DNA from 3 places in the Diaphorobacter limosus genome. Region 3 is predicted to be linked to each of the others. Evidence: predicted binding sites of a transcription regulator. Region 3 holds the regulator's gene; each other region holds the start of a gene.
What was found. Region 3 encodes FNR, which switches genes on or off when oxygen is low (the NO sensors DNR and NnrR bind a similar motif). Its sites were predicted from a motif close to TTGATNNNNATCAA; they were not measured.

Region 1: P4826_RS07040 (FeoA family protein) is a predicted target of FNR. The motif match lies at 2,122-2,135, and genes of this name have one in related genera.
Region 2: ubiU (ubiquinone anaerobic biosynthesis protein UbiU) is a predicted target of FNR. The motif match lies at 2,922-2,935, and genes of this name have one in related genera.

Annotation. Positions count from the first base shown of each region.
Region 1 covers NZ_CP136921.1:1,449,590-1,456,552, forward strand. The annotation lists gene feoB (ferrous iron transporter B) at 1-1,771, opposite strand, end outside; gene P4826_RS07040 (FeoA family protein) at 1,768-2,061, opposite strand; gene P4826_RS07045 (YkgJ family cysteine cluster protein) at 2,182-2,505, shown strand; gene kynB (arylformamidase) at 2,502-3,143, shown strand; gene P4826_RS07055 (adenosine deaminase) at 3,219-4,268, opposite strand; gene P4826_RS07060 (BMP family ABC transporter substrate-binding protein) at 5,209-6,369, opposite strand; gene P4826_RS07065 (BMP family ABC transporter substrate-binding protein) at 6,434-6,963, opposite strand, start outside.
Region 2 covers NZ_CP136921.1:1,536,796-1,543,758, forward strand. The annotation lists gene P4826_RS07430 (ribbon-helix-helix domain-containing protein) at 1-43, shown strand, start outside; gene P4826_RS07435 (hypothetical protein) at 57-503, shown strand; partial or broken gene P4826_RS07440 (type I restriction endonuclease subunit R) at 455-1,396, shown strand; gene P4826_RS07445 (tryptophanase) at 1,412-2,782, opposite strand; gene ubiU (ubiquinone anaerobic biosynthesis protein UbiU) at 3,024-4,076, shown strand; gene P4826_RS07455 (U32 family peptidase) at 4,222-5,121, shown strand; gene ubiT (ubiquinone anaerobic biosynthesis accessory factor UbiT) at 5,140-5,658, shown strand; gene P4826_RS07465 (putative zinc-binding protein) at 5,655-6,050, shown strand; gene P4826_RS07470 (UbiX family flavin prenyltransferase) at 6,043-6,627, shown strand; gene ubiD (4-hydroxy-3-polyprenylbenzoate decarboxylase) at 6,681-6,963, shown strand, end outside.
Region 3 covers NZ_CP136921.1:3,809,000-3,815,962, reverse strand. The annotation lists gene P4826_RS18370 (HD-GYP domain-containing protein) at 1-956, opposite strand, end outside; gene P4826_RS18365 (sulfite exporter TauE/SafE family protein) at 1,062-1,784, opposite strand; gene hemN (oxygen-independent coproporphyrinogen III oxidase) at 1,788-3,170, opposite strand; gene fnr (fumarate/nitrate reduction transcriptional regulator Fnr) at 3,357-4,085, shown strand; gene P4826_RS18350 (hypothetical protein) at 4,120-4,407, opposite strand; gene P4826_RS18345 (FixH family protein) at 4,491-4,769, opposite strand; gene ccoG (cytochrome c oxidase accessory protein CcoG) at 4,849-6,291, opposite strand; gene ccoP (cytochrome-c oxidase, cbb3-type subunit III) at 6,377-6,963, opposite strand, start outside.

The DNA of each region.
Region 1 (6,963 bases), 1.7 Mb from region 3:
GCGCGAAGATGAACCACACCAGCAGCGACAGCGCCGTGGCCAGCGACCATTGGCCGGCCAGCAGCGGCGCCAGCTGCGCCGCCGTGTCGTCGGCCGAGGCGGCAATGGCGTACACCGTGCCCAGGGCGCTCACCGCCACCTCGCGCGCGGCCATGCCGGGCACCAGGGCAATGCTGATCTGCCAGTTGAAGCCTATGGGGGCGAAGATCATTTCCAGCACGGCGCCCAGGCGGCCGGCCAGGCTGTATTCGATGGCCGCTCCGGTGGCACCCTCGGGCGGCGCCGGGTAGGTCGAGAGAAACCACAGCAGCACCGTGACGGCCAGGATGATGCCGCCCACGCGGCGCAGAAAGATGCCGGCGCGCTCCCACAGGCCGAGCGCCAGGTTGCGCGGGCTGGGCCAGCGGTAGCTGGGCAGCTCCATCAGCAGCGGCGCCACGCCGGCACTGCGCCGCGCCAGCCGGGCCACCGCCGCCACGGCCATGGCGCTCAGGATGCCCCCCAGGTACAGAGCAAACAGCACCAGGCCCTGCAGGTTGAACAGGCCGGCCACCTCGCGCTCGGGGATGAAGGCCGCGATGAGCAGCGCATACACCGGCAGGCGCGCCGAGCAGGTCATCAGCGGCGCTATCAGGATGGTCACCAGCCGGTCGCGCCAGTCAGGGATGGAGCGCGTGGCCATGATGCCCGGCACGGCGCAGGCAAAGCTGGACAAGAGCGGGATGAAGGAGCGCCCCGACAGGCCCACCACGCCCATGATGCGGTCCAGCAGAAAGGCCGCGCGCGGCAGGTAGCCCGACTCTTCCAGCGCCAGGATGAAGAAGAACAGGATCAGGATCTGCGGCAAAAACACCACCACCCCGCCGACGCCGGCAATCACCCCGTCGGCCAGCAGGCTGCGCAGCGGGCCGTCGGCCATGTGGGCATTGAGCCATTCGGCGGCCAGCGCCGTGGCGCCCTCGATCCAGCCCATGGGCAGCTCGGCCCAGCTGAACACCGCCTGGAACATCAAGAACAGCGTCACCGCCAGCAGCAGCGTGCCCCACAGCGGGTGCAGCACCACGGCGTCGATGCGGTCATCCTGCTCCAGGCGCTGCGCCGGCTCGCGCACGGCCAGGCCCATGATGCGGCGTACCTCCTGGTGCAGGCGCTGCACGCGCTGCGGCTGATCCTGCTCCAGCGCGTTCAGGGCCGGGGCCGGCGCATCGGTCGGCGGCCGTGGTTGTACCGGGCCATCTGGCCTGGCCTGATCCAGCCAGTGCAGCAGCTCCTGCGCGCCATCGGTGCGCACGCCCACGGTGGCCAGCACCGGCATGCCCAGCTCGCGCGCCAGCAGCGCACGGTCTATGGCGATGCCCTGGCGCTGGGCCATGTCGCTCATGTTCAGCACCAGCACCATGGGCAGGCCCAGCTCGCGCGCCTCCAGCACCAGGCGCAGGTTCAGGCGCAGGTGCGTGGCGTCGGTGACGCAGACCAGCAGCTCGGGCACGGCCTCGCCGGGGCGCCGGCCCGTGACCACGTCGCGCGTCACGGCCTCATCCAGGCTTTGCGCATGCAGGCTGTAGGCGCCGGGCAGATCCAGCACGCGCACGCGCCGGCCGCTGGCGGTGGCAAACACGCCCTCCTTGCGCTCCACGGTCACGCCGGCGTAGTTGGCCACCTTCTGGCGCGCGCCGGTGAGCAGGTTGAACAGCGCCGTCTTGCCGCAGTTGGGGTTGCCCAGCAGGGCGATATGGGTAAACGCTGCCGCCGCAGCCTGGCCCGCGCTCATGCCGCGCCCCTCGGCACATGCACCAGCACCTGCGCGGCCTCATGGCGGCGCAGCGCAAACGTGGCCTGGCCCACGCGCACGGCCAGTGGATCGGCCGTGGGAAAGCCCTTGGCGATGACGCGCACCGGCTCGCCGGGCAGGAAGCCGATCTCCATCAGGCGCAGCGCCATGGCGCTGGCGCGCCCATCCTCGGCCTGGCGCAGGCCGGCCACCACGGCGGGCACGCCGCGCGGCAGGCTGTCGAGTCCCTGGGTTTGCTGGGTTGCCTGGGTATCGCCCTGGAGTTGCATGTTCTATGGGTGTTGCAAATAAAAATGGTTCTCATTTTAATGCATCGGCGCGCCCTGGGCTTGATCCAGCTCAGCGCCTGGCAGGCACTGCACAATCCCCATCTTTCTTCCTGTCACCCCATGAGCACCCATCCCTGCCTGAGCTGCGGCGCCTGCTGCGCCAGTTTCCGCGTCGACTTCTCCGTCCACGAGACCGAGGACATGGGCGGCAGCGTGCCCCAGGGCCTGGTGGTGGAGGTGACCGGCCACACCGCCCGCATGCGCGGCACCGACCATGCCCGGCCGCGCTGCGCCGCCCTCACCGGCCAGGTGGGCCAGCGCGCAGCCTGCGGCATCTACGAGTGGCGGCCCTCGCCCTGCCGTGAGTTCGAAGCCGGCAGCGCAGCCTGCAACCGCGCGCGCCAGCGCCACGGCCTGGCGCCGCTGGAAGGCCTGGTACCATGAGCTACCAGCCCCTGCTGTGGGACATCTCGGCGCCGCTGCATGCCAGCAGCCCGGTCTATCCCGGCGACACGCCCTACGAGCAGCGCTGGAGCGCCACCATCGGGCCGGACAGCGCCGTGAACGTCAGCACCCTGACCCTGTCGCCCCACATAGGCACGCATGCGGATGCGCCGCTGCACTACGACAACGCAGGCGTCGCCATAGGCGCCGTGGCGCTACAGGCCTTCATCGGCCCCTGCCGCGTGATCCACGCCCTGGGCTGCGGCCCGCTGGTCGAATGGCGCCACATCGCCCACGCCGTCAGCGCGGACCTGCCGCCACGCGTGCTGCTGCGCACCTATGCGAGCGCGCCCGTCGATCGTTGGGATGCGCAGCTGAGCGCCGTCGCACCCGAGACCCTGGAGCGCCTGGCCGACGCCGGCGTGCTGCTGGTGGGCATAGACACGGCCAGCGTGGACCCGGCTGACAGCCGGGAGCTGCCCAGCCACCAGGTGCTGCGCCGGCGCGGCCTGCGCGTGCTGGAGAACCTGGTGCTGGACGCCGTGCCCGAGGGCGACTACGAGCTCATCGCCCTGCCGCTCAAGCTGACCACGGCCGATGCCTCGCCGGTGCGCGCCGTGCTGCGGGCGCTGGCGTGAGGACTACAAATTTCAAGCGATTTATGGCTCTAGAGTTTACCCATAAAGCACCAGCAGCTATTAAAAAAGAAGCGTTCACGCCGAGGCATGATGCTCAAAGCATGCCTGCAGCCTGTCGCCCCAGGCGCGCTTTTCGGCCTGCGGGGCGAAACTGGCCTCGAAACTGTTGTGCGCCAGCTGCCAGGCATGCCGCGCCGTGAGGATGGGCAGGGCCGCAAAGGTCTGGATGAAGTTGGCGTTGATGTAGCCGCCAAAGTAGGCCGGGTCATCGGAATTGACCGTGGCCACCAGGCCCGCTTCCAGCAGCGCCGGCAGGTTGTGCGCCGCGAGGCTGGGGAACACGCACAGCTTGAGGTTGGACAGCGGGCACACGGTGAGCGGTATGCGCTCCTCTGCCAGGCGGCGCATCAGCGCCGCGTCATGCACAGCCTGCACGCCATGGTCTATGCGCTCGGCCTTGAGCACATCGAGCGCGCCCCAGATATAGGCCGGCGGCCCCTCCTCGCCCGCATGGGCCACCACATGCAGGCCCAACTCGCGGCAGCGTGCGAACACGCGGGCAAATTTCTCTGGCGGGTGGCCCAGCTCGCTGCTGTCCAGGCCCACGCCTATGAATTTGTCCATCCAGGGCAGTGCCTGCTCCAGCGTGGCGAAGGCGTCTTCCTCGCTCAGGTGGCGCAGAAAGCTCAGGATCAGGCTGGCGGATATGCCCAGCTCGGCGCGCGCATCCACGCAGGCGCGGTGCAGGCCCTGGATCACCGTGTCGATCGCCACGCCGCGCGCGGTATGCGTCTGCGGGTCGAAGAAGATTTCCGCGTGCACTACGTTATCCATAGCTGCCCGCGCAAGGTAGGCGCTGGCCATATCGTAAAAATCCTGTTCCTTCAAAAGCACGCTGGCGCCGGCGTAGTAGATGTCCAGAAAACTCTGCAGGTCGGTAAAGGCGTAGGCGCGGCGCAGCGCCTCGACGTTGGCATAGGGCAGGTCCACGCCATTGCGCCGGGCCAGGGCAAAGATCATCTCGGGCTCCAGCGAGCCCTCGATGTGGATGTGCAGCTCGGCCTTTGGCATGGCGGCCAGCAGAGCCGGCAGGCGTTCGGGAGCGATGATGGGGATTGTCGGCATGGGGGCTTTCCTTGGCGTGATGGCCCCATGATGCCCCGGCGGCCAGGCCGCGCAAGAGCGTTTGCAATGACCGCGATCGGCATAGGGAGCCTCCATTGTCGGATGCAGCTCGCGCTGGCTGCCGTCGGGTTTGGGAATCATCACCTTGCGCACCGGGCTGGGCCGGTACCTTCCTGCCAGCAGTGCTTGGCGGATGTCGGGCCAAGTCTGGCGTATCACCTGGGCGGCCCGCTCGATGTCGAGCCCGTCCACCCCTGCCGCACCCTTGTTGGCCTTGACCCGCTTCCACGCGGCTTGCAGGTTCTGTCTCGTCAGCGCCGCTTCCAGCAAGCCACCGGTGCCTGCCTTGGGCTTTGCCGACCCTGTGCCCCGGTGCTGCAGGAGCGGGCCGCAGGCTTCGTCACTGACAGAGTCACCCGCGGCTTCACCGCGTGCTCCTGCCCGCCCGGATTGCTCCGGCATCTGACGCATGGCCTTTGACATCTCCTGATCCTTGGTCACTCACTCTCGTTCGGCACTTGGCTGTCGCCTTCTGGCCTCATCGGCCCCGGCTCCAGCTACTACGACCTCTGCTGACTTCTCGCTCCGGCATGAGCGTCGGGCTTTCACCCACAAGGCGAGATCTCCCCAGGTAAGAACGCACTCCTTCGCTGCACAGCCGCCGGATCTACGCCGCCTGAGCCTTGATCACGAGAGCTTTGCGGTTTCATGCCCGCTCGCCCTGCTCGGCACCGCCTTCTATCCGGTTCTTTTTCATCGGCTCGCAGCTTCGCTCCACGCTTCCTCTCCACGGTCAGTCACCCTCTCGCAGTTGCGCTTCGCTTCGTTCGCTGTAAACAACTTACGGGAGGACTTGCACCTCCAAGAGTGCGCCCATGCTGGGCGCACATAACAAAGGCCGCCTTGCGGCGGCCTCCGGGTTCAGAGGGTCAGACCAGGCTTACTTCTTGTCGCCGCCCGGCACCTGGCCGTCCACGCCCTGGACGTAGAAGTTGATGCCGGTGAGGAATTTGTCATCGGCCGCAGCGTCCTTGTCCAGCACGGTCTTGCCGGTGTTGTCCACGATGGGGCCCTTCCAGATCACGAAGCTGCCGTCCTTCAGACCGGCCTTGGCGGCATCCACCTTGGCCTTGATGTCGGCGGGCACATCCTCGGCGATGGACACCAGGTCGATGGCGCCCTCCTTCACGCCCCACCAGTTCTGTGCCGTGGCCCAGCTGCCGTCCAGCACGTCGCGCGTGGCCTTGATGTAGTACGGCGCCCAGTTGATGACGGCCGAGCCCAGGTGGGCCTTGGGGCCGTAGGCGGTCATGTCGCTGTCCCAGCCGAAGGCACGCTTGCCCTTTTCCTGCGCGGTCTTGAGCACGGCGGGCGAGTCGGTGTTCTGGAACAGCACGTCGGCGCCGCCGTTGATGAGGCTGGTGGCGGCCTCGGTCTCCTTCGGCGGGCTGAACCATTCGTTGACCCAGACCACCTTGGTCTTGATCTTCGGGTTCACGCTTTGTGCGCCCAGGGTGAAGCTGTTCAAGTTGCGCAGCACCTCGGGGATGGGCACCGAGCCGACCACGCCCAGGGTATTGGTCTTGGTCATGGCGCCGGCGATGATGCCAGCGAGGTAGGCACCCTCGTAGGTGCGGCTGTCGTAAATGCGCATGTTGGCGCTGGTCTTGTAGCCGGTGGCGTGCTCGAACTTCACGTCCGGAAACTCGCCGGCCAGCTTCTGCATCACGTCCATGTAGCCGAAGGTGGTGCCAAAGATCAGCTTGTTGCCCTGCGTGACCAGGTCGCGTAGCACGCGCTCGGCGTCCGGGCCCTCGGGTACGCTTTCCACGTAAGAGGTCTGGATCTTGTCGCCAAACTCGGCCTCGAGCTTCTTGCGCGCCTGGTCATGGGCATAGGACCAGCCGCCGTCGCCCACCGGGCCGACATAGGCAAAGGCGATCTTCAGCGGCTCGGCCTTGGCCGCGGGTGCCGCCGCGGGCGCGGGGGCGGGGGCGGCCGGCGCGGCCTCTTCCTTCTTGCCGCAGCCCATCAGTGCGGTGGCGGCGACGGCCGACAGGGCGGCCAGCTTGAACAGGGAGCGCTTGTGCAGATCGGTCATGTTTTCTTTCAGATGATGAACACAAAAAAACGCGCCTGAATGTGGTCAGGCGCGTTGCTGGGGTTTACTTGCCTTCGGTGCCGGGCACCTTGCCCTCCACGCCCGCCACATAGAAATTGATGCCGGTGAGGAACTTGTCGTCCGCCACCTGGCCGGCGCCCAGCAGTTCCTTGCCGGTGTTGTCCTTCACCGGGCCGGTCCAGACGGCGAAGCTGCCGTCCTTCAAGCCGGCGCGGGCCTTGGCCACGCGGTCCTTGATGTCCTGGGGCACGTCGTCGGCGATCTTCAGCAGGTCGATGGCGCCTTCCTTCACGCCCCACCAGAAGTTGCCGCTTTGCCACTGGCCGCCCAGGATGTCGGTGACCACCTTGGTGTAGTACGGCGTCCAGTCGATCACGGCCGAGCCCAGGTGCGCCTTGGGCGCAAAGGCGCTCATGTCGCCGTCCTTGCCAAAGGCGCGCATGCCGCGCTCCTCGGCGGTCTTGAGCACCGCGGGCGAGTTGGTGTTCTGGTACATCACGTCCACGCCGCCGTTGATCAGGCTGGTGGCGGCCTCGGCCTCCTTCGGCGGGCTGAACCATTCGTTGACCCAGA
Region 2 (6,963 bases), 1.8 Mb from region 3:
TCTGGATCGGCTGGACCAGCAAGACGCAGACTCCACCCACTGAACCACGGTTTGCCATGGCCCTGCACCAAGAAATCGCGTTTGAAACCGACATCTGCAACCATCTGGCGCAGCATGGCTGGCTCTACGGCGCACCCGGCGCCGAGGGCGACGCCAGCGGCTACGACACCGCCCGCGCCCTGTACCCCGCCGACCTGCTGACCTGGGTGCAGCAGACGCAGCCGCAGGCCTGGGAGGTGCTGGCCAAGAACCACGGCGCGGCGGCCCCCGCCATGCTGCTCGATCGCCTGCGCCGCGCGCTGGACGAGCGCGGCACGCTCGAAGTCCTGCGTGTGGGCATAGACCTGCTGGGGCTGAAAAGCCCTTTGAGGCTCGCGCAGTTCAAGCCCGCGCTGGCCATGAACCCGGATTTGCAGGCGCGCTACGGCGCCAACCGCCTGCGCGTGGTGCGCCAGTGGCCGCGTTCAAGACCTATTACGACACCGCCGAGCTGGCCGGGGTGACCGCCCCGCACCTGGTCTACGACCTGCGCGCCAAGCTCGACGCGGCGGGGCATTACGACGACTTCGAGGTCGAGCGCGTGGTACTGGCCGAGCTCAACCCCAGGGCCACGCAGGCCATGCTGGCCGCCGCCATCGAGCCCGTGGCCGACCGGCTGCTCAGGCGCTACCGTGCAGCGCAACAGGCACAGCAGGCGGATTCAGACGGCCCGGGCACGCAGGCCGCCAAGGACGAACAAGAGGCGCTGCAACTGTTCAAGCGCGACCTGGGCAGCTTTGTGCGCGTGTATGCCTTTCTGGGCCAGGTGTTCGACTACGGCAACACGGCTATCGAGAAGCGCGCCATCTTCTTCAAGCGCCTGCTGCCGCTCTTGGACTTTGGCCGCGAGCGGGAGGGGGTGGACCTCTCCAAGGTGGTGCTGACCCACCATCGGCTGAAAGACCAGGGCGCACGCAGCCTGGCGCTGCACGATATGGCCAGCGAGTACAAGCTGCAGCCCCTGACCGAAACAGGCGCCGGCGCGGTGCAGGACAAGCAAAAGCTGCTGCTGTCGGAGATCGTCGCCAAGGTCAACGACCTGTTCGACGGGGATCTCTCCGACGACGACCGGCTGGTGTATGTGAACCACGTCAAGGGCAAGTTGCTCGAATCGGACATCCTGGTGCAGCAGGCCAGCAACAACAGCAAGGCCCAGTTCGACAACTCGCCCGACCTGGATCGCGCGTTGATTGACGCCATCATCGACGGGTTCACCAAGTACACAACGATGAGCAAACAGTCGCTGGACAGCGAGCGCGTGCGCGCCGGGCTCAAGTCCATTTTGCTGGGGCCGGCGCAGCTATATGAGGCGCTGCGCGAGCGGGGCGGCAACGGCGCCATGCGGCGCACTGGTTAACCCGCCGCACCTGCCTCACACCCAGGCGCACTCGCAGGTGAAGTGGCGCAGGAACTTCGGCTGCTTGATGATCTTCACGCCGCGGATGTGATCGGCCTTTTGCCTGACCTCGGCAATCACCTCGGCCGCGTAGTCGAAATGGCTTTGCGTGTACATGCGGCGCGGGAAGGCCAGGCGCACCAGTTCCATGCTGTGGTAGGTCTCGCTGCCATCCTGCAGGCGCTTGCCGAACATGACCGAGCCTATCTCCACGCCGCGTATGCCGCCCTCCAGGTACAGCGCGTTGCACAGCGCCCAGGCCGGGTAGTGTTCAACCGACATATTCGGCAGCACGCTCTTGGCGTCGATGTAGACCGCGTGCCCGCCCGTGGGACGCACAAAGCCCACGCCCGCAGCGTCCAGCTTCTCGCCCAGGTACTCGGCCGTTCGCAGGCGATAGCGCAGGTAGTCCTCATCCAGCCCCTCCTCAAGGCCCACGGCCAGCGCCTCCAGGTCGCGCCCGGCCATGCCGCCGTAGGTGGGAAAGCCTTCCATCATGATCAGGTCGCTGCGCACCTCGTCCAGCCATTCGTCGGAGCGCAGCACGATGAAGCCGCCGATGTTGACCATGCCGTCCTTCTTGGCGCTCATGGTGGCGCCGTCGGCGTAGCTGAACATCTCTTGCGCGATGGCCTTGATGGAGGTGTTTTCGTAGCCCGGCTCGCGCATCTTGATGAACATGGCGTTCTCGGCGAAGCGGCACACGTCCATGATGAAGGGTTTGCCGTATTTTTTGAGCAGCTGCGCATAGGCGCGGATGTTGGCCATGGAAACCGGCTGACCGCCGCCGGTGTTGTTGGTCACGGTGAGCATGCCGAACGGGATGCGCTGGCCCTCCTTTTTCAAGACCTCCTCGGCGCGCGCCAGGTCGATGTTGCCCTTGAAGGGGGCGATGGTGGCCGGCTGCAGGCCCACGGCCTCGACCAGGTCCAGCGCCTCGACGCCCAGGTACTCCAGGTTGCCGCGCGTGGTGTCAAAGTGGCAGTTGTTGGGCACCAGGTCGCCCTGCTTGCACACCGCCGTGAACAACACCTTCTCGGCCGCGCGGCCCTGATGCGTGGGCACGAAATACTGCATGCCGGTGATGTCCTGGATCACCTTCTCCAGCCTAAAGAAGCTGCGCGCGCCGGCGTAGCTCTCGTCGCCCTCCATGATGGCGCCCCACTGGCGCGCCGACATGGCGCCGGTGCCCGAGTCGGTGAGCCAGTCGATGAGCACGTCCTCGGCGCGCAACTTGAAGACATTCAGCCTGGCCTCTTCAAGCAGGCGCGCACGCTCGGCGGCGGTAGTCATGCGTATGGGCTCTACGCTCTTGATGCGAAAGGGTTCGATCAGGGTCTTGGGCATGGTGGGCTATCCACGTATCTGTTGGGTGGGTGAAGGTAGCCCCGCGACAAAAACCATGGTGTCGGTCTTTTCCAACAGTTCACGAAAAAACCTGCTGCCCGCCCATGCCCGAGAGTTTTCCTCGGAAATACCCCCTGTCTTGACAAAAATCAGGCTGTGGTCTTTCGCATCGTCCTATGGTGTGCGGCCTCAGGAGCCAAGCCTCCCGACACAGATTGCATCGAGACCCACAGTGAACGCCATACTCAGTCCCTCCACCCCCATAGAGACCGGCACCAGCCCCGCCCGCACAGCCCCCGAGCTGGTCTGCCCCGCCGGCAGCCTGCCGGCCCTGAAAACTGCCGTTGACCACGGCGCCGACTGCGTCTACCTGGGCCTGCGCGACGCCACCAATGCGCGCAACTTTGCTGGCCTGAACTTTGACGAGGCCGCCATCCAGACCGGCATTGCCTACGCCCACCAGCGCGGCCGCAAGGTGCTGATGGCACTCAACACCTACCCACAGGCAAGCAACTCCACGCCCTGGCGCTCGGCCCTGGATCGCGCTAGCGCCTGGGGCATAGACGCGGTGATCCTGGCCGACCCGGGCCTGATGCGCTACGCCAACGAGCACCACCCCGACTTGCGCCTGCACCTGTCCGTGCAGGGCTCGGCCACGAATGCCGACGCCATCAACCTGTACCAGCAGCAGTTCAACATCCAGCGCGCCGTGCTGCCACGCGTGCTTTCGCTGGAGCAGGTCAAGCAGGTGACGCAGCGCACCGACGTGGAGATCGAGGTGTTTGGCTTTGGCAGCCTGTGCGTGATGGTGGAGGGGCGCTGCGCCCTGTCGTCCTACGCCACGGGCGAATCACCCAACACCCATGGCGTGTGCTCGCCCCCGAAGTCCGTGCGCTGGCAGGAGACGCCCAGAGGCCTGGAGTCGCGCCTGAACGGCGTGCTCATCGACCGCTACGCCCAGGGCGAGAACGCCGGCTACCCGACGCTGTGCAAGGGGCGCTTTGACGTGGAGGGCGAGAGCAACTACTACGCGCTGGAGGAACCCACCAGCCTGAACACGCTGGAGCTCTTGCCCCAGCTGGTGAAGATGGGCGTGCGCGCCTTCAAGATCGAGGGCCGCCAGAGGAGCCCCGCCTACGTGGCCCAGGTCACCAAGGTCTGGCGCGAGGCCATCGACCATTGCATGGCGCAGGGCCATTTGTACGCCCCCAAGACCGCCTGGATGGCCAGCCTGGACCAGGTGGCCGAGGGCCAGCAGCACACGCTGGGGGCTTATCACCGGCCATGGAAGTGACACCCTATTGCCTCGCCAACTCCCTCTCCCGCACGCGGGAGAGGGTTGGGGTGAGGGTGCCAGGCAAGACCACCGCCGCGCCTCGCCCCCTCACCCCTGCCCTCTCCCCCAGGGGGGAGAGGGAGAGAACAACCAAACCACCATGATGAAACTAGCCCTAGGCCCCCTTCAGTACTACTGGCACCGCGACACCGTCTTCGAGTTCTACCAACAAATGGCCGAGTCGCCGGTGGACATCGTCTACCTGGGCGAGGCCGTGTGCTCGCGCCGCCGCGAGCTGCGCCAAAGCGACTGGCTGGACATTGCCCGCATGCTGCGTGATGCCGGCAAGCAGGCCGTGATGTCCACCATGGTGCTGCTCGAATCCACCAGCGACGTGGCCGACATGCACAAGATCGTGCGCGATGAAGAATTCTTGATCGAGGCGAACGACATGGGCGCGGTGCACAAGCTGGCGGGCAAGCGCCCCTTCGTGGCCGGGCCGCAGCTCAACCTCTTCAATGCCGATTCCCTGGCCTGGATGGCCGGCCTGGGCGCCAGTCGCTGGGTGATGCCGCTGGAGATGAAGCACAGCGACCTGGCCGTGCTGCTGCAGACCCGGCCCGCAGGACTGGAGACCGAGGTCTTCGCCTACGGCCGCATGCCGCTGGCCTTCTCGGCACGCTGCTTCACGGCGCGGCACTACAACCTGCCCAAGGACGATTGCGGTTTTCGCTGCATCGAGCACCCCGACGGCCAGCTCTTGCAGACGCGCGAGAAGGAATCCTTTCTGGTCATCAACGGCATACAGACGCAGTCGGCCAAGGTGCACAACCTGGTGGGCGACATGCCCGCGCTGCGCGCCGCCGGCGTGGACATCCTGCGCATCTCGCCACAGTCGCAGCACACCGACAAGATCATTGCCGCGTTCGACGCCGCGCGCCGCGCCGCGCAGCCCAACCCGGCCGCGCTGCAAGCCATGCGCCCCTTCATGCCCGAGGCGTCCTGCAACGGCTACTGGCATGGCCGCCCGGGCCTGGACCTGATCGAACCCGCCCTGGCCTGAAAAACTGAGAGGCCCCCCATGACCACCACCCCGCCCGCCCCCTTCACCCTGCCCGCCCCCGTGGGCGCGCTGCTCTCGCGTCTGCCGGCCTACCCGGGCTCCATGCTGCTGGTCACGGCCATCAACTTCGCCCTGGCCAAACAGCTGCCGCAGGACGTGAAAGACATCCTGCGCGCCAAGCGTCTGGCGATTCGTGTGCGCGATGCACGCGTGGCGTTCGACTTCTCATGGAACGGCCAGCGCTTTGTGCCCTGCAAGCCGCAGGCCGAAACCGATCTGGCCATCAGCGCCAACGCCCAGGACTTCCTGCTGCTGGCGCAGCGCCGGCAAGACCCGGACACGCTGTTCTTCAACCGCCGCCTGGTGATGGAGGGCGACACCGAGCTCGGCCTGGTGGTCAAAAACGCGCTGGACGCGCTCGAGCTGCCCGTGCTCGACCCGCGCGAGTGGACGCCGCGCGCGGTGCTCGAGCGCAAGGCGCCGCAGCTGCTGCGCCAGCTGCCACCGCTGCCGCGCTTTCTGAGGGGACGGCCATGACCGACCCGGCCCCTGTGCCCCTGCCGCCGCTGGTCTATTCCTGCTCGGGCTGCTCCAGCGCGGCGCAGCTGGCCAACCATGTGGCGGTGCAAATGGACAGGCGCGGCCTGGCCGAGATGTCATGCATTGCCGGCGTCGGCGGCGACGTGCCCAAGCTGGTGCAGCTCGCCAAGAGCGGCCGCCCCGTCATCGCACTGGACGGCTGCCCGCTGGAATGCGTGCGCAATTCACTGGCGCGCCACAGCGTCACGCCGGCACGCCACTACCAGCTGCACAAGTACGGCGTGAAGAAGCGCAACCACCAGGACTTCGACCCGGCCCAGGCCGACGAGGTGCTGGCACATGTGCAGGCCGACCTGGCTGCAGCCCCGCTGGTGCCTGCGCATGGCTGAGGCACGCCGCATCATCGTCGGCATATCGGGCGCCAGCGGCGCCGTCTATGGCGTGGCCCTGCTGCAGGCGCTGCGCGCCATGCCGGACGTGCAGACGCACCTGGTCGTCTCCGATGCCGGCTGGCTCAACATCCAGCACGAGACCGCCCTGTCGCGCGAGCAGGTGCTGGCCCTGGCGCACCAGGCGCATGACAACGCCAGCATTGGCGCCAGCATTGCCAGCGGCTCCTTCGGCGCGCAGGCCATGGTGGTGGCGCCCTGCTCCATGCGCACGCTGGCGGCCATCGCCCATGGCCTGGCGGACAACCTGCTGACGCGCGCCGCCGACGTGATCCTGAAAGAGCGCCGCCGCCTGGTGCTGCTGGCGCGCGAGACCCCGCTGCACCTGGTGCACCTGCGCAACATGACCACGGTGACCGAGATGGGCGGCATCATCTGCCCGCCCGTGCCCGCCTTCTACCAGCGGCCGCAGACCGTCGAGGACATCGTGCAGCACAGCGTGGCACGGGCTCTGGACCTGCTGGGGCTGGAGCATGCACTGGCGCCGCGCTGGCAGGGCCTGCATGATCAGTCCTGAATTGATAGCTGCTTGCCCTTGATACATAAGCGCTGGAGCCCGTTTTGACGCAAATCCACTACCGCGACCTGCGCGACTTCATGGCCCAGCTGGAGGCCGCGGGCGAGCTGCGCCGCATTGCTGCCCCGGTCTCGCCACACCTGGAGATGACGGCCCTCAGCGACCGCGTGCTGCGCGCGGGCGGCCCGGCGCTGCTATTCGAAAACCCCACGGGCCACGCCATGCCGGTGCTGGCCAACCTGTTTGGCACGCCGGCGCGCGTGGCGCGGGCGCTGGGCGTGGCGGGGCTGCCTGAGATCCGCGCCTTTGGCGAGGTGCTGGCGTCCTTGAAAGAGC
Region 3 (6,963 bases):
GCACCCAGCACCGACGCATCGAAACTTCCCCGCAGCTGGGCAAAAAGCTTTGCCACTGCCTCATGCGGCGTCAAAGCCTGATCACCGTGCAGCGGATTGCACAGCCGGTCATAACGATTGACCAAAGCCAGAATCTGCCCCCAGCGACTGATGTCGTCCGCCACAAGATGCAGCGGGTAGCCACTGCCATCGGCCATTTCGTGATGCTGCGCAATTGCAATGAGCACATCGCTTGGCAAAGCCATGTTCTGCGCCAGCTCCACCGACAGTCCTACATGACTGTGGTAGCGCTGCATGTCGGCAGCCCTCAGGGCAGCACCCGGCTCACCAATATGGGCTGGCAGATTCACCTTGCCCAGATCATGCAGCAATGCAGACAAAGCCAAACCATGCAACTGTTGCGCCTGCAAGCCGATGGCCTGCCCAAGCAGCAAGGCCAGCACCATCACGTTGACCGCATGCGCTGCCGAGCGCTGGCTGACACCATCGGCCAGCAAATGCACGGCGCAGGGACCTCGCGTCAGGAGATCTGAAACACATGTTCGGATCAGCGCTTCTGCCTGCTCGCGCGCCTGCGCCGGTTCAGCGCGCACATGGGCTGAGACTGCGGCATAGGTGCGAGTGGCCTCTTGAAACCGAAGATTGCAGTGCTGCTGGCGCGCATTGAATTGCGCCAACAGATCGGCAGCACCCAGCTCCGCTTGGACCATGGCATCGCTCTCAGGCTCATCCCTCGCCTCTTCAGACCGCAGCCCGGCGTTTGCGGCGGTTACCGTGCTTTTGGCAGGGATGTAACGCACGGATTGAAGCCCGATCTCACGCAACACGCGGATCTGGTCGGGAGATGAGAGCCTGAAACTACTCATCGGAAAGGGATGATTGATCCAACCCAACTCGAGCTGGATGAACATCCCAACTCGCAGAGCGTCGATATCAATCAGGACAGCCTGGTTCACGTCAATTCAGTTGTAATGGGCACGACAAACACATGTCGACACGGCCCATGTGCCTGAAACATTATCACCTGTTACGCGCCAAGCACTTTGTTGCACATTGTCTTTTCAGGGCAAACACCAGGGAGCGGGTTGCCCATGCACAACATCCATCCACAATGCCGTGCCGCCCATGGCGAAAAGCACAACGCCAGCCAGCTTTGAGCCCCAGGAACTGGCGACGCGATTTACGCGGGCACGGAAACTGCGCCACAGAATTGGCCCCGCCACCAACCAAACCCCACTGCCCACACCAAAGAGCACCATGCACAGCGCACCGCGCAGCACACTGCCGCTCAGGGCCGCAGTCAGCAGAGCGGTATAGAGCAAACCACAAGGCAACAGCGCCCAGGCCATGCCCGTGACGAACAGTCCCCCTGGGCGTGCCACCAGAGCACGCACCTTCGTCCAGACCGAACGACCGGCATGCTCCAGCCACGCTGGCTGACGCGCCTGCAGCATCATCAGCAGACCCCAGGCCAGAATCAGCACATGCAGCAATGTCCAGGCCGGACGCAAGGCAGCGGTGTTTTGGCCAAGCCATGCAAGGCGGTCCATCGCCCAGGCAGCCAGGGCTCCGGCGAACCCATAGCCCATCAGCCGCCCCAGATGAAAACCCGCCGTGCGCTGCAGAGTTCCAGCCTGCGGCGCCAGCCGCACCACCCGGGTATCACCCGCCGGCGCCGCGCCCTTCCCCGTCAAAGCCGCACAGGGTGCGGCACACATGACGAGACAATGCGTCCCGCCCATCAAACCCATGAAAAAAGCCGTCGATGCCAGAGCCCATAACATGGCTCAAATGATGCGGGAAAAGCGCGCGCGGTTCCTATCTGCCTGTAAATACCTGTCAAATACCATGGCCACACCGCGCACAAAGAACCACCCCATGGTTGTGACCTTGACGCCCTCGGGACTGATGCTGACCAACCCTTGCTCGGCCATTTCTTCAAGCTGCCGCAGCTCCGCTTCAAAGTAACTGCGGAAGTCGATGAGCCAGGACTGCTCCAAGGGCTCGAACAGCAACTCGCCCTGACACATCAGAGCCATGATGACGGCGCGGCGCACCAGATCATCCTTGGTCAATGCCAGCCCCCGCACGACCGGCAGGTGGCCATGGTCGATGGCGTCGTAGTATTCGTCCAGGGTCTTCACATTCTGGCTGTACGTTGCACCGACGCGGCCAATGGCGGATACGCCCAGGCCAATCAGATCACAGTCAGGCTGCGTGCTATAGCCCTGGAAATTACGGTGCAACCGCCCCTGGCGCTTGGCCACCGCCAGCGCATCCTCGGGCAGTGCAAAGTGATCCATGCCCACGTAGACATAGCCGGCGTTCATGAATGCATCAATGGAGCGAGCCAGCATCGACACCTTGGCCGACGCCATGGGCAGTTCTGCGGTGATGATGCGGCGTTGCGACTTGAAACGCTCGGGCAAATGGGCGTAGGCATAGAGCGCTATCCGATCAGGTCGCAGTTGCGCAACCTGCTCCAGGGTACGGTCAAATGACTCTGGCGTCTGCCTTGGCAGACCATAGATCAGATCCACGTTCACCGAGTCGAAACCCAGCTTGCGCGCGCTTTCAACCAGACCAAACACCTTTTCTGCTGGCTGTATGCGGTGTACGGCTTTCTGTACCTCTGGGTCGAAGTCCTGCACCCCGAAGCTGAGCCGATTGAAGCCCAGCTCAGCCAGCAACGCCAGCCGCTGTTCATCAACCGTGCGCGGATCGACCTCTATGGAGTACTCCCCTCCTGGCACCAACACAAAACTGCGCTTGAGCATGCCCATGAGCTCACGCAAGCCGTCATCGGACAAAAAAGTCGGCGTCCCACCACCAAAGTGCAGCTGACTGACATGCTGGCCGACACCGCAGTGCGCGGTGTGCAGGTCAATTTCCCGGCTCAGGTAACGCAGATATACATCGGCCCGCTCGGGGTGGCGGGTAATGATCTTGTTGCAGGCACAGTAGTAGCACAACGATTCGCAAAACGGTATGTGAATGTACAGCGACAACGGCATGGCCTTGGCCACTGATCCCACGCGGCGCTGTTGCAATGCCAGGATGTACTCCTTTTCACCAAAAGCCTCCACGAAACGATCGGCGGTAGGGTAGGAGGTATAGCGCGGCCCCGGAACGTCAAAGCGACGCAAGAGCTCGGTGGTAACGACAGTCATGAAAGGGTTCCTTGCAATTCGTGCGCACTGTGCCGTAGAGTCCACCCTGTGTCCTTGACGCCGATCAAGCCCCCATGAAGCCGAGTTGACGACAATTTGACCTTGGATCAAAGTCACTCAACGAATCGCGACATCCCAAGTCTCGGTTACATTCGGCTGTAAGTCCGTACTAGGAACCGAGTATCCATGTCTTCCAACCTGCAAACCATCAAAGTAGCCTGCTCCAATTGCAGCCTGCGCGAGCTGTGCATGCCTGTGGGTCTGGATGACCAGCAGCTCAAGCGCATTGATGACATCGTTGCAGTTCGCCGCAAGGTCAAGCGCGGCGGAACCTTGTTTCGCAACGGGGAGGCATTTACCTCGCTCTTTGCCATCCGCACAGGATTCTTCAAAACCTGCGTAGCAACCGAAGATGGGCGCGACCAGGTCACCGGATTCCAGATGGCTGGAGAAATCATCGGTCTGGATGGCATCGTCAACGACCGCCACACCTGCGATGCCGTGGCTCTGGAAGACGCCGAGGTTTGCGTCATGCCCTTTGAGCGTATCGAGGAACTGTCGCGCGAAGTTACGGCACTGCAAACCCATGTGCACAAGATCATGAGCCGTGAAATCGTCCGTGAGCATGGGGTGATGTTGCTGCTGGGCAGCATGCGCGCCGAGGAACGCCTGGCCGCCTTCTTGCTGAACCTGGTGCAGCGCCTGCATGCGCGCGGCTTTTCGCAGTCAGAACTGGTGCTGCGCATGACCCGCGAGGAAATTGGCAGCTACCTGGGCCTGAAACTTGAAACCGTGAGCCGCACCTTCTCCAAATTCGTTGAGGAGGGCATTGTGGAAGTCAAGCAGCGCCATGTTCGCATTGTGAATACGGAAGCCTTGAAGCGAATTGTCAACAGCCAGCAGGCTTGTCACTAAACTTGGGCGATTCAGGCCTCCCGCATTGTCAGGATCATGACACGTACTTGGGGTTATCAGCTGGCCTGTCCGTCTCCGACGACTCCCGATGGTTGAACTCGAAGGGAGAGAACGACAACAGGGTCGTCAAAGCGCCTGATATCGTAATCACCAGCCAGAACAAGAAAAACGCGACGGTATAGACGCCTTCGCGCGACAGATTCACAGGCTGGTCAAACCACTGCAACGCCTCCGGATCGACAAAGGCAAAAACCACCATCTCCATGACACCGGCCATGAGAAACGCAGGCCACGCAATCCACATCAGTCGTTGCATCCACATCGAAGCACCTCCAAGCTGTTGTGCTCGCAGACTAGCACTACATGCACGGCAACTGTCTCCTTGATTCCCCTTAGGCCCCAGAATCAGCGTGGTTGATCCTGCACCGGGGTAGCAGCGTGGTTGCGCCCCTTGGTTGCTGGCGTCATGCTCATCTGAGAGTTTTGCAATGTCTTGTTGATGTCAAGACCCCGTTGATAGTAGTCTTCCGTCAACACTGGATCTGGCCGTGCTAACGCCAGCCAAAGTGTGATGAAGCCAGCGATTACCACGATCACCGGCCCGGCAATGATCAACCAGACATGGCCATACTTCCACCAAGGCTGAGACTCAGGCGTCGAATTCGCTGATGAGTTGGGTGACATGACTGCGGACTCCCTGGGCCTTCCGAGGCCCAATACAAAAAAATCAATACAAAAACAGCGGATGCTCGTACATCAACCCTTAGCGCGGCACCAGGAACACGGATTTTTCTGCCACCTGGCCTTTGTCATCCTGGGCACGGACATCAAAATACACGGTGTGTGAGCCAGGCGCTGCCGATCCATAGGGAATTTGCAGCCGCACGACCACCCAGCGAGATTCTGCCGGGCCGATGTCAATCTCCGGTTCGGAGATCACCTCAAGCCCGTCCAGTCCACGTGCACTGATCACATAGCGCTGCGCCCCCTCGGTGGCGTTCATGATTTGCAGTCGGTAAATGTTTTCAAGCTTCCCGCCTGCCACGATGCGCGACAGAGCCGCTCGATCCCTCACGATATCTACCTTCAATGGGGTACGCACCACCAAGCTGGCCATCATCCCTATGCACAAGGCGATCAAAATACCGGAATAAAACAATACCCGTGGCCGCAGGACACGTTTGAGCATCTGCGACTGCGTCCAGTGGTTCTTCACGCCGTTCTGCGTGGAAAACCGAATCAGGCCGCGTGGATACTGCATCTTGTCCATCACGGTATTGCAGGCATCCACGCACAGGCCGCAGCCAATACAGTCGTACTGCAGCCCATCGCGGATATCGATTCCCGTGGGGCAGACCTGTACGCACAGTGAACAATCGATGCAATCACCCAGACCCTTGGCCTTGTAGTCCACCGCCTTGGTGCGCGGGCCACGGGGCTCGCCACGCTCCGGGTCATATGTGACAACCAGGGTGTCGTTATCAAACATCGCGCTTTGGAAGCGCGCGTACGGACACATGTATTTGCATACCTGCTCACGCAAGTAGCCGGCGTTGCCGTAAGTCGCCAAGCCGTAGAAAAACACCCAGAAAATCTGCCAGCTTCCGTGCAGCGACATAAGTTCGCCACCCAACTCCCGGATGGGTACAAAATATCCGACAAATGTAAAACCGGTCCAGAATGACACGGCAATCCACACCAGTTGCTTCAGCGATTTTTTCCAGGTCTTTTCAAATGTCCAGGGGCCGTTATCGAGCCGGATGCGCGCACTGCGATCGCCTTCGATCTTGTGCTCTATCCACATGAAGATCTCGGTATAAACCGTCTGTGGACAGGAAAATCCGCACCACAGCCGCCCTGCCACCGCCGTGAACAAGAACAGTGCAAGCGCCGAGATGATGAGCAGCCCCGTCAGATAGATGAAATCCTGCGGGTAGAGCACCAGACCGAAGATGTAGAAGCGCCGAGCACCCAGATCAAACAACACCATCTGGCGCTCACCCCATTGCAGCCAGGGCAGGCCATAAAAAACCAACTGGGTGACATACACCATGATCCAGCGCCAATTGGCGAATACGCCACTGATCGAGCGCGGATAGACCTTTTTCTGCGCCTCGTACAAAGATGCGGATTCGGTCTTCGGCTTTTCTGCCGGCGCTGCCGCAATGGGGATAACCTTGCGGGGCTTTCCGTCGGCTGGCTTCATGTTGAAAATCTCTTGGTGCAAGACGGGCTTGCAAAACAAAAAAAACCGGCACCCCTAGGAGGGGCTGCCGGCCGATACAAATGCCTTATTTTGCAGCGCCGGGCTTGTTGGACATGCCCCAGACATAGGCGGTCAGCACATTGATCTGCTGATCTGTGAGTTTGCCAGCCTGGGCCGGCATTTGATTGGTCTTGCCATCGTTGATCATAGCCACGATCGCTGCCTCGCCCCAGCCATGCAGCCAAATGTCATCGGTCAGATTAGGGGCTCCCATGGCAGTCATGCCCTTGCCGTCCATGCCATGGCAAGCCGCACAGGCGGTGAACTTGGCCTTGCCCAGCGACGCCTTGAGAGAATCGTGCGGACTTCCCGACAGACTTAGCACGTATTGGGCCAGGTTGCGCACGTCGTCGGGCGAACCCACCGCTGCGGCCATGGGGGGCATCACACCGACTCGACCATCATGGATGGTCTTGCGAATGTCATCGGGCGTACCACCGTGCAACCAATCCTTGTCCGACAGATTCGGGAAGCTCTTGCTACCGCGTGCGTCCGAGCCATGACACTGGGCACAGTTGTTCATGAACAAACGCTCGCCGATCGCCATGGCCGCCTGGTCGGCTGCAATGTCCTCGGTTTTCATGCTGTCGAACCGTGCATACAGTGGCTGCA